One region of the Chamaesiphon sp. OTE_8_metabat_110 genome, then DNA from elsewhere that is predicted to be linked to it. Evidence: riboswitches for the same ligand, from Rfam matches in the RefSeq annotation. Region 1 holds a riboswitch; the other holds the start of a gene.

Region 1 (5,967 bases):
GGGGAAATCTCTGCCCCAGCAATACATATTTGTGTATATTCACACTCAAGGATTAAATTGTGACCATATCAGAATTCAGTTTACTACTAATCTCGGTTTTAGCTGGCGTATGCGGTCAATTTTTTCTCAAGCTGGGCGCTGTTAAACTGGGAAAAGTTGAGGTCGATAACGCTCTAAATCATATCTTTAGTATCGTTACCACTCCAGAATTATTAGTTGGTTTAACTTGCTATGCGATCGGGGCAGTTGTCTATATTCTCCTCCTCACTCGCGTCAATTTAAGTATTGCCGCTCCCGCAATTTCACTCAGTTATATTTGTTCGGTATTAATCGGTCACTTTTGGTTTCGTGAGTCGATCGCTTTTATGCAAATTATTGGTTTAGCTGCTATTTCCCTTGGGGTCGTCTTAGTCGTTTCACATAAGTAAATTCTAGCTTGCATTTTGTAATTGTCTAAAATTAATAAGCAGTAGATTTAATTATTTTAAATATTGTGGGCAGTGCCCACCCTACAAAATCCACTTATTTGCAATACACACATTATTAATTATTAATCACCTGCATGAATATTTCATCAATACCTAGTTCAACCTCTTTACCAAATGTAGACGTATGGCAAGGTATCGATTGGTGTCCGAGCGATCGACAGCAAGTACAGCTCCAAGCTTTATATACAGAAGTAATTACTGCCAACCAACAATTAAACCTCACTAGAATTACCGCGCCTGAAGAATTCTGGGAAAAACATTTGTGGGATTCCGTGCGCGGTGTGGGCGAGTTAATTAGCGACTCTAGAGCGTTACAAGTCATCGATATCGGTACTGGGGCTGGTTTCCCCGGATTGCCACTCGCGATCGCTAGAGCCGATTGGCAGCTTACTTTAGTTGATTCTACTAATAAAAAGATTGGATTTATCGAATCGATTGCGCCCGAACTTGACCTCCCAAATATTCATCCGCTAGTGAGTCGAATTGAAGAATTAGGACAGCAAAGACAACACCGTCATCAGTACGATCTCGCCCTAGTAAGAGCGGTAGCCTCAGCAAATGTTTGTGCTGAATATGCACTACCATTAGTCAAAGTTGGCGGTACAGCCATCCTCTATCGGGGTAATTGGACTGAGGAAGAAGCTAGTAGTCTCGAATTAGCAGTTGCTAAATTAGGTGGTGAAATCGTTAAAACAGATTTATTTCATACTCCGCTTACTAACAGCATCCGCCACTGTATCTGGCTACATAAAACTACCGATACGCATCCTTACTATCCACGAGCAATCGGAATTCCGACCCAAAAACCATTGTAGTTTACAGATCGCGTGAGTACTCTGAAATCGAGAAATTACAATACAAATGCACTAGTAACGCTCGATCGATTATGAGAAACCCGATCGTCAGTGATGAGAGATCGAATTTTCTGTAAGCGATCTCAGAACCTGTATAATGAAACTTCAGATCTGGTTTGAGTGGGGAACAGCCACTCGAAGTAATGGGGAAAGCTTGGTGAAAATCCAACACTGTCCCGCAACTGTAAATCGCTGGTAACTGCGCCGCGATCGAGTCAGAATGCCCGCCAGCACTATATCTAGTTCAATTTAACCTACGAGGTATTAGGTGAACCCACAACAGAGTTTATTTGTTTGTACCACTTGCGGCAGTAAGTGGCAAGATGGTCAGCGCGTTGGTACCAGTGCTGGCGAACGGCTGCTCCAAGAGCTGGAAACCCTGCATCGAGATTGGGATTTGGCAGCAGAGTTTCCGATTCAAGCCGTTGGCTGTATGAGTGCTTGTAGTCGCTCTTGTGCGATTTCTTTTGCCGCTGCTGGCAAGCACACTTATTTATTTGGGGATATTGCTAGTGACGATCCCACTGTGGAGCTGGGCAATATCCTAAACTGTGCCGAGAAATACTATCAGCATCCGACTGGAGTGCTACCGTGGGCAGAGCGCCCCGCACCGCTCAAGCAAGGCATCCTCGCCAAGATTCCCCCCCTCTTCGTACCTACACCTTCTCATGCGGCACTATAATACGTCGAGCCGCACCAGCCTGTTTGCTCAAAACTTCCTCTGGATTGGCAATCGGGCTTGGCAAGGCTATCTAAATTTCGATCGGGGAATTGTAGCAATTAGCAGCCCAGTAGACCTCTTTGGCGATGCTGATGCTCGTGGGAGCGATTCGTTGTTGTCGGATCTCAATTTTCGCTATGTTCCCCAGCCACAGCTTGCGATCTATCTCCAAGAATGGCTGATACCCGATCGATCGATCGAGCCGATAATTACTGCTGTCACTAATTATCACCCCCAAACCGAGCTAATTTTTGCGATCGAGTCTAATACCAATCTCGATATCGGCTGGTGTCAAAACCTCAAAATTTCGCCGCCAGACTGTTATCAACAAGTCTGTCGGCGATGGGTTGCGGATAGGGGGTAGAGGGTAGGCTTTAGGAAAAGGTAAGAGGTAAGAGGTAAGAGGTAAAAGGTAAAAGGTAAGAGGTAAGAGGTAATGGAGCAAGAAACTCTCAGTCCCCCAGTCTCCCCTATTCCCTATCCCCTATTCCCTATCCCCTATTCCCTACTCCCTACTCCCTACTCCGCAGTAGCCAATTCGCCACCATTGCGATTGCGTTTGCGAGTGAGGAGATTGAATAATTGGATTCCGATCGCTTTAATCAGATTACCCTCTAATTCTGTGAACATAATCATGTTCATCCCAAAGGCGGCGTTGGCTTCATCGACAACGGCGTCGGCTTTGGCTTCGTCAATGGGAAGATCGTTCATTGCTTGACGATAGTTAGCTTTGAATACTTTCTCATCAGGGATTTGGGCGAACTCATAAAACGCGGTGCCTTCACCGTCGGTGAGTTTCATCGCATTTACCGCAATTTTTTTGAGGATTTGACCGCCAGAAAGATCGCCCAGGTAGCGGGTGTAGAGGTGTGCTACCATCAGTGCGGGATCTTGCTCGGCAACTTCGTGAATCCGTGCGATATACTTTTTAGTAGCTTCTGAGGGTGCTACTTGCTCTTTCCAGTTGGCACCATAATAGAAGGCTAAGTCTTGCTCTAGTGCAGCCTTGCGATCGAGTTCGGGAAAGAAGACTTTGGCTAAAATTGGGTCTTGGGAACGTTTGTGCATTTCCTCTTCCATCGCCGAGTAGACGAAGTAGAGGTTGGTGACTAGCTTACGATAGGATTTCTTTTCCACAGTGCCTTTGAGGAAGCAGGCGATAAAGCCCGTATTCTCTGCCATATTATGAGATTTTTTAGTACCTTCACGCAATTTAGTAGCCAGATTAGAAGTCATGTTAAAAATATTCCGAATATATATCCACTAATCTGTTAGCTTAAGATAATTTGCTGAGAATTACTATTAAGATTTATGACCATGCAACATATTTGCTACATTGAATCCCAATGATGAGTTGGATGGCAATATTTCCACCCGACAGGATTATTTTGATAATTTGGAGCACGATTCAGATGACCGCTATTCCCAGCTCAGCTCAAAAATTAGCCACTAAGTTCAATACACCACAAATTCTCCGCAGTGGTTGGTATGCGACATGGGGAATTAGCTTATTGATGTTAATTATTAGCATCTATGGTGTCAACGCCCAGCGCCAAGCGCTCAAGACTGTCGGTAAAGATGCTGCACCGAGTATTCTCACAGCGCAGCAACTACAAGATTCATTTGCCGATATGGATGCGAGCTTGGCAAATGAATTGCTATTGAAACCAGGAGCAAATCGGCAAGTATTGGCAGATTTTGAGACAAATCGCAAGAAAATTGCCGATCGATTGGTAGCAGCCGCCAGAAATATTACCTATCCAGAAGAAGAGCGAATCATTCAAGGTTTACAATTAAACAACAGTGCTTATTTATTGAAGCTTCAATCAGCCAGAGAAGCGCATAAACGCGGAGATCTTGCGGGTGCATTGAATATCTATCAGAGTGCCGCTACTTTAATGGATCGGGACATCATTCCCCAAGCCGAACAATTAGGTCGAGTAAATTCGCAAGAATTAGAAAAAAGTTATACGCGGCAACGTTTTACTAATGGTGGAATTGGCTTGGCGATCGCGATCGTTGGATTGATTCAGATTGCGATTTTAGTCATCATGCAGATCTTTATCTATCAACGAATGCGGCGGATTTTAAATTTACCGTTACTCGGAGCAACAGCGATCGCGATCGTTCTTTTAGGATATACAATTAGTTCTTTTGTTGGCGCGACTGCAAATTTAAAAGTAGCCAAAGCTGATGCTTTCGACTCTTTATATGCGCTGCGACAAATGCGCTCTTTGTCATATAAAGCTAACGCCGACGAGAGCCGTTATCTGCTCGATCGAGCAAACAGTCCCAAGCACGAGCAATCATTTAATGACAAGGTTGCTAAAATTCTTACCATACCACCCAATTTATCGATCGAGAATGTGATTCTCAATACTTCGTTAGACATCAAGTCTGGAGAAGTAACTGGATTATTCACAAATGCACTAAATAATATTACCTTTAATGGCGAGCGAAAACTGGCAATCGAGACACTTCGCTCATTTAACGATTATCTCAAAATCGATAAACAAATTCGCCAACTATATCGCAGTGGCAAAGTAGCTGAAGCGATCGCCTTGTGTGTCGGTACCAATCCTGGTGAATCGAATTGGGCATTCGATCGCTACAAAAATCTGCATACTGAATTAATGGAATTGAATAAAAAAGAATTTGAGAAAAATATCAAACTTGGCAATAATCGCGTCGAAAATTTTGAGATATATACTACGGCTGCGCTAGGGAGCATTGCTATCCTTACTTTATTTGGCGTGAGACCGAGATTACTAGAATATCTTTAAAATAATTAATAGTTAATAATTATTAATTAGAAATAATACTGGAGGGCAATACACCAAGGTATCTAGATTTTAATCAATTTGGGGTCTGGATGGCTGGTATGATGGCTGAGATGACTATCCTAATGTCATTAGGATCGGATACCTAAATATAAAAAATAGCTATGAAAATTTTATTTGTGGCGGCGGAAGCTGCGCCCATTGCAAAAGTTGGTGGGATGGGTGATGTTGTTGGTGCGCTTCCCAAGTTCTTGCGGAAAATGGGTCATGACGTTCGGATCTTCATGCCTTATTATGGTTCGCTAGTTGGTAAATTAGATATTCCCTACGAGCCAGTCTGGAATGGCTACGCGATGTTTAATCACTTCGCGGTGTATGAGACAGTTTTGCCCGGTACCGATGTCCCACTGTACTTATTTGGGCATCCAGTATTCGATCCGCTGCGGATTTATGGCGGTGAGGATGAAGATTGGCGGTTTACGTTTTTTGCTAATGGCGCGGCGGAGTTTTGCTGGAACTATTGGAAGCCAGATATTCTCCACTGTCATGACTGGCATACCGGAATGCTACCCGTCTGGATGCACCAAGATCCCGATATCAGTACGATCTTCACCATTCACAATTTAGCTTACCAAGGGCCGTGGCGGTGGTACCTGGAGCGGATTACCTGGTGTCCGTGGTATATGCAAGGTCACAATACCATGGCGGCGGCGGTACAATATGCCGATCGCGTCAATACAGTTTCGCCGACTTATGCCGCACAAATTCAGACGATCGAGTATGGTGAGACGATTGAAGGGCTACTATCTTTCATTAGTGGGCGGTTGTCGGGTATCGTCAATGGCATTGATACCGAAGTCTACGATCCGGCAAATGATAAAGCTTTAGTCCAGAATTTTACTACCAAAACTCTCGCAGATCGTCCCAAAAATAAAGCCGCACTCCAGCAGGAAGTTGGCTTAGCCATCAATCCCGACACCTTCTTGGTAGGAATGGTATCGCGATTAGTAGAGCAAAAAGGTTTGGATCTGATGCTCCAGACACTCGATCGCTTTTTGGCTTATACTACCGCTCAATTCGTGGTCTTGGGGACTGGCGATCGCAATTATGAGACGCAACTGTGG
Region 2 (6,450 bases), on a different contig from region 1:
TATGCCTTGGGTGTATCTCTATCTTTGTGTCTGATGAATTATTTCTTACTTTTGTACCTTGACAACCAAACCCTAAAATTATGGCAACTATTACTCAGCAAAAAATTCGGATTCGTCTTAAAGCATTCGATCGCCGTTTACTAGATACCTCATGTGACAAAATTGTCGAAACTGCCAATCGGACTGGCGCAACTGCGATCGGGCCGATTCCCTTACCAACTCGCCGCCGGATCTATTGCGTCTTGCGATCGCCCCACGTCGATAAAGATTCCCGCGAGCATTTTGAAACTCGCACCCATCGTCGCATTATCGATATCAAAGATCCGTCTGCCAAAACGATCGACGCCTTGATGAAATTAGATTTACCAGCAGGTGTAGATATTGAAGTGAAACTCTAGATATTGAGCCAATAACTTATGTTCAGAAGTCCTCATTTGAGGACTTTTTTGTAGATGTTATCATAAAAAGTAAGTTGCATTGCTAGAGGTCGATCGCATGGTTAATACTCAAATCCGTCAGCTCACTAGTACCGAATATTACGGCATGATGGAAAGTGGCATTATCAGGGAAGGAGAGCGAGTAGAATTAATCTTAGGACAAATTTTCACGATGGCGGCAAAAGGTACTCGGCACACTGTTTCTACGACCAGACTCATAACAGAACTACCGATGCTCATTCAACGACGGGCGATCGTGCGCTGTCAAGATCCGATTACTTTGCTCAATAATAGCGAACCGGAACCAGATATCGTCATCGCCAGATTGCGATCGGATGATTATGTTAACAGTCATCCATCTCCTGCTGATATTATCCTTGTAATTGAAGTCGCGGATTCGAGTATTAAGTTCGATCGCGAGACTAAAGCTCCACTCTATGCTGCTGCCGGAATTAGTGAATATTGGATTGTTAATTTGATTGACGATCGCTTAGAAATATATCGTCAACCTGAAGGTAATATTTATACTAGCGTGCAAATTGTTACGCCGCCGCGCTCGATTAACTTACCTGAATTTCCAGAGATTTCACTAGATATTGGCGATTTTTTCCCAGCTTCAAAAACTTAGCAAAACATCCATCTATTGCAAATGAACTCGTTCGATTGCGGGTACTTAGAGGTAATCCAGCCAAGAATCTATACCTCAGATTAGGTTTTAGAGCAGTTGAGACATTGGACGATTGCGATATCCTCGAACGGGGATAATGTAGCCGAGCAGTTTCTGCCCCATGACTTAAGCTGCGATTGGATCGAGATCTGTTCGCCAGTCATCAAGACCTATAATGAAGTTGGAGATCGCAATTATGACGTTTGGCACCTAGCACTTATGGGGTTAGATCCGTTAACCTTAGATAAGAACCCATGCTTTACATCTAATCCGTAAATGGCACTTTCTTCTACAATCGCCGTGAGAGAACTCCCCTTATTCCCGCTTCCCGAACTGGTGCTATTTCCCGGTCGTCCTTTACCGCTGCATATTTTTGAATTTCGCTACCGGATCATGATGAACACGATCATGAGCAGCGACAGGCGATTTGGCGTGCAGATGTGGGATCCCGTCAGAGGACAACCAGCAGATATCGGCTGTTGTGCGGAGATCGTCCACTTCCAGCAGTTGCCAGACGATCGGATGAAAGTTCTGACGATGGGACAGCAGCGGTTCCGAGTGCTCGAATACGTGCGCGAGAAGCCCTATCGAGTGGGGTTAGTTGAGTGGATCGAAGATCGTCCCACCGAAGCAGATTTACGCCCCTTAGCGACCGATGTGGAGCGACTCCTGCGCGATGTGGTGCATCTGTCTGGTAAGCTCACCGAGCAGCCCGTCGAGCTACCAGATAATTTACCCGAACTGCCGATCGAACTATCGTACTGGGTAGCCAGCCATCTATATGGTGTGGCTGCGGAACAGCAGGCTCTACTCGAAATGCAAGATACTACGACACGACTCGATCGAGAAGTAGAAATTTTGACATCCACTCGCAATCACTTAGCGGCGAGAACGGCGCTCAAAGACGCTCTACCGTAGGACTAAGCGGTATTCTTAGTGCTATTTTAGGAGGAGATGGGAGATGGGAGTTGGGAGTTGGGAGAGCCTGAAGAGTGACTGAATTATTGCCGTTATCTAAACTTCGGGAGTCAGGCTGATGTTCGATAAGATCGATTGTAAGTAACTATTGAATTCATCGATCGAGCGAGGGGCGGGGACTTTAGGCATTTTGGCAGCTAAGGGCGACCACATTTGCCACAATAGCGGCATCCCTAGCTCAAATTCTGGCATAAATTGCAGTCGATCGAACACCGCCAACGTTTCACCCTCTGTAATCAGCCGCCCTTGCTCCATTACCAAAATCCAGTCCGCCCATTGATAGACAAAATCCAGATCGTGAGTGGCGATTAGCAGCGTCGTACCACGCTGGGCGATCGCTTCTAATTCTACTAATAAGTTGCGCGTCTGTACCGAGTCGAGGTAAGCTGTCGGCTCATCTAAGAGCAATAACTCTGGGTGCAAAGCCATTACCCCAGCAATACTCACCCGCTTTTTTTGTCCTAGGCTCAAGTGTTGTAAGGGCGACATTGCCAAGGCTTCTAAATTAAAGTCCGTAAGCGTCTTCATCACTTTTGCCGCTACTTCTGCTGTGGGTAAACCTTGATTGCACAACCCATAAGAAATATCTGCGGCGACAGTTGGTGCGACGAGTTGCTGTTCGGGATCTTGAAATACTAAACCTACCCGTTGTCGCCAGCGTCTGAGTGCGGCTCGATTGAAAGCTAAGGGGATATTATCTAATATAACCTTCCCCCGATCGGGCTGAGCTAATCCATCCGCGATCGCCAACATCGTAGACTTCCCACACCCATTTTGACCGATTAGTGCCGTCTTTTGCTGTTTGGGCAGCCGCAAACTCAACCCTTGTAGAGTCGGCGTCGTTGCCATTGGATAGCTATAATAAACGTCTTGAAACTCCAGTAAATATTCAGACATAGCGCCGATACAAAATTTCTCCAATTGTCAGTACCAGACAACCTGCGATCGATTCTATGGCATAACGCCACGAGTACACATGAGACTGCGGCTGCCAAAATCGCAATTCCCCATTGAAACCTCGCGCATTGATGCCTAGTGTCAACTGGCGATAACGGTTCGCCGTCCGGTGAATCAACTGTCGTACCAGTAGATTCAAGCTATTGAGCCGCAAGCGGTGCGTCCGATAACCACCGCGCGAGATTTGCGCTGTGATAATTGTTTGTGCGGTATCTCCCAATATAAAAATGCAGCGGTAAATTAATAACGATAACTCAATCAAAATCTGCGGACAGCCAAGTTTTTGGCAAGTAACAACCAGATCGATCGCCGGAATTGTCAATACGATAAAAAACAGCACCGAAGTACTCGCCGAGGATCTTACCAGCAATTCGAGTGCCCGGATCGTGCCGCGATAACTCAGATAAATCTGCCCGCTGCCGATGCCCATGTGCCACAAGGTATCAGCCTGAATTGCAGGTGTACTGTTCCTAGCATACTCGATCGCGATCGCTGGCAGACTAGTTATCAAAAACACTAAAACTCCCACCAACATCGCACCGTAAACCCGACGCGGAATCCCCGCGTAAATGACGATCCAGACACTCATCCACCCAAAAATGAGGATTTGTACCGGGTAGTGGCTGACCAGCGCTAGCAGCAGCATCCAGAGGGCAAACCAGAGCTTTTGAGCGGGGGGAAGTTGGCGCAGCCGATTGCTATAGGCAAGTGTATCGAGATGAATCTGCACTAATCGCGATGTTCGATCGAACGGGTAATTCGATCGGCTTGACGGCGTTCGGTGCGCCCTTTATATAAACCTAAAATATAACAAGTCACACCCGATCCGATCGCCGCTTGAGTTGCAAATAAAAATGTTTCAATTTCACCGCCTGATGGCTTAATTACAGGTTGGAACCACGGCTTGTAACCCGGTTGAACTTCTTCGATCGCCGTTTGATTCCGGCTGTCTGTCGCCTTAAATTCTTTACCTTGAAAAATCAAAACTGGTGCAAAAGATAAGGCAGCAACAATACCTAATAGCCACCAATTACTCGTTAATTTCTGCATCTAAATTATTTCCTGGTTTAAAGAGTCCTAGTATTCTCAATTCCTGTTGACCGTAGTCTTGCAGCCAGTTCCATACCAGTAAAGTTAATAATCCTTCACTAATTGCTAAGGGAATTTGGGTAATCGCAAATACACCAACGAATTTAATAAAGGCCGCTATAAATCCGCCTTGCGCGGCTGGAAAAGCTAGTGCTAATTGCACCGCTGTTACTAGATAAGTACACAAGTTTTCTAACATTGAAGCCATAAATACTGCGACTTTTTGATGCACAGTTTTGGCGATCGTATTGTAGACAACATACGCGACCAGCGGACCGACAATTGCCATCGAAAAGGCATTTGCACCCAATGTTGTCAATCCGCCATGAGCCAATAGTACCGCTTGAAATAGCAATACCAATCCACCTATTACCGACATCACCAAAGGGCCGAATAAAATCGTGCCTAGTCCCGTTCCAGTTGGGTGAGAGCTGCTACCATTGACCGACGGAATTTTGAGCGCAGAGAGGACGAAGGTAAAGGCTCCAGATAATGCTAGGAGTAGCTTTAATTCTGGGTGCGCTGTCGTAATCCGATCGATCGATCGCAAGCCCACTAAGAAAAAAGGCAAAGCAACTACCCACCAAAACACTGCCCACTCAAAGGGTAAATAGCCCTCGGCAATGTGCATCGCCTGAGCTGGTGCGGGCGAGCCAATGACTAGATAGCTACTCAAGCCAGCTATTGCCAGCAAGGTAGCAACTTTTTGATATTTTGTTTTCATTGATTTCTAGTGAGTTTGCTATGCAAGATAAAGCTGAGCCGAGCCATCAGTTTTATCTTGCCAACCCCAGTCTCAAAGCTCTAATTTGCACTTGCTCCCCTAGAAACCAGTCAGCCCATGATAAATTGTAGTAAGCTTCGAGCATTAGAGCGGAGATTGCTCCGATGCTCGTTCGATCCAAATATTTTGTCACCTTGAACCTCGCAGATGAACGTAGTTTATTTCAATCGACAGGCGTTCTGACTCAGTTAATTCAAGATTTAACACGATCTAGAGATTGAGTTATGGCATCCCGAATACATTACAGTTGCGGGACAGCGTTGGATTTTGCACCAATCTTTCCCCGTCGATCTCCGCGACCACCCAATCTCGATCGAGGTGGGTTTATCCGCGACTGGCTACATCCTATCACGCGAGCTAATCTCTCGATCGTAACTATCGAGCATTAGTGGGAGTTGGGAGTTGGGAGTTGGGGGGAGGGGGTGACGGGGAGACGGGGGGAGGGGGAGGTTTTACCTCTTACCTCTTACCTCTTACCTTTTACCTCTTACCTCTTACCTCTCCCAACTCCTACCTCTTACCTCTTACTTCTTACCTCTTACCTCTTACCTCTCCCAACTCCCATCTCCCATCTCCCAACTCCTACCTCTTACCTCTTACCTCTCCCAACTCCCATCTCCCGTCTCCCATCTACCGCGCCCCCAATTGCTGAAGCTGATGAATGATTTGAGCGTGTTGGAGATCGTCACGATCGAATTGATAAAGACCCATTTGGGCGTATTCTAGTGCTGAATAACTCTGAGATCCGCCAGCGGGAGCTTGAATATCGGCACCTGCATCGATGAGCAGCCGCACGATCTCACCATAACCCGCATAGGCAGCACTGGCGATCGGCGTAAATCCTAATTTATCCCGGAGATTGACATTTGCGCCAGCTCGAATCAAGAGTTCGACGATCTGGGTATGTCCGGCGGCGGCGGCATTTCCAATCGCCGCACCGCGATCGAGATCTTTATTTACATTAGTTGCCAACAACGAGCGGACGCGATCGACATTCCCGGCTGTCGCAGCTTGGATCAGTTGGATCGATTCGAGTCCGGCTGTCGATGCGCCCGCCTGCATCAGCAGATTAAACATCGGGTAGTTTTCGGCAGCGGCTACCGAGGATAATACCGTGTGTCCGCGATCGTCTTGGACGTCGAGATTGGCACCAGCCGCAATTAAGACTTCCACACAGTCGGTATAACCAGAACCCGCCAACGCCGCATGAAAAATCGCTGTTTTCCCACCAGCACCACGTTGATTGACATCAGCACCACCAGCAATCAACAGCTTGGCAATATGCTGCCGATTGCTGGCAAAAAAGCTCCCAGCAGCTAGCATTAAGGCTGTCATCCCAGTTGCTAAACCATCGTCATCGCTAAGCAAATTAGGATCGGCACCCGCAGCTAAGAGCGAGTCAACTAACGATCGATGCCCGTAATATGCTGCCGCCATCAAGGCTGTATGTCCTTTAGCGCCGATTTCGTCGATTTCCACACCGATTTCAATTGCCCGATTGACTTCATCGACATTGCCGATTGTCGCCATTTCTATGA

Evidence for each region. Region 1 has a riboswitch for cobalamin ahead of RMO52_RS10465 (DUF1636 domain-containing protein). Riboswitches for the same ligand answer to the same signal wherever they lie in the genome.
Region 2: linked by a shared signal. The riboswitch ahead of RMO52_RS01560 (energy-coupling factor ABC transporter permease) and the one ahead of RMO52_RS10465 (DUF1636 domain-containing protein) in region 1 are both predicted to bind cobalamin.

What each region holds. Positions count from the first base shown of each region.
Region 1 is NZ_JANMZA010000291.1:378-6,344, reverse strand. Features, by position in the region: partial or broken gene RMO52_RS10480 (ArnT family glycosyltransferase) at 1-43, opposite strand, end outside; gene RMO52_RS10475 (EamA family transporter) at 60-428, shown strand; gene rsmG (16S rRNA (guanine(527)-N(7))-methyltransferase RsmG) at 563-1,303, shown strand; cobalamin riboswitch at 1,438-1,589, shown strand; gene RMO52_RS10465 (DUF1636 domain-containing protein) at 1,611-2,024, shown strand; gene RMO52_RS10460 (hypothetical protein) at 2,011-2,427, shown strand; gene RMO52_RS10455 (heme oxygenase (biliverdin-producing)) at 2,583-3,299, opposite strand; gene RMO52_RS10450 (hypothetical protein) at 3,476-4,846, shown strand; partial or broken gene glgA (glycogen synthase GlgA) at 5,008-5,967, shown strand, end outside.
Region 2 is NZ_JANMZA010000038.1:156-6,605, reverse strand. Features, by position in the region: gene rpsJ (30S ribosomal protein S10) at 81-398, shown strand; gene RMO52_RS01585 (Uma2 family endonuclease) at 496-1,065, shown strand; gene RMO52_RS01580 (LON peptidase substrate-binding domain-containing protein) at 1,381-2,022, shown strand; gene RMO52_RS01575 (ABC transporter ATP-binding protein) at 2,119-2,979, opposite strand; gene cbiQ (cobalt ECF transporter T component CbiQ) at 2,972-3,769, opposite strand; gene RMO52_RS01565 (energy-coupling factor ABC transporter substrate-binding protein) at 3,769-4,089, opposite strand; gene RMO52_RS01560 (energy-coupling factor ABC transporter permease) at 4,070-4,852, opposite strand; cobalamin riboswitch at 5,064-5,234, opposite strand; gene RMO52_RS01555 (ankyrin repeat domain-containing protein) at 5,543-6,450, opposite strand, start outside.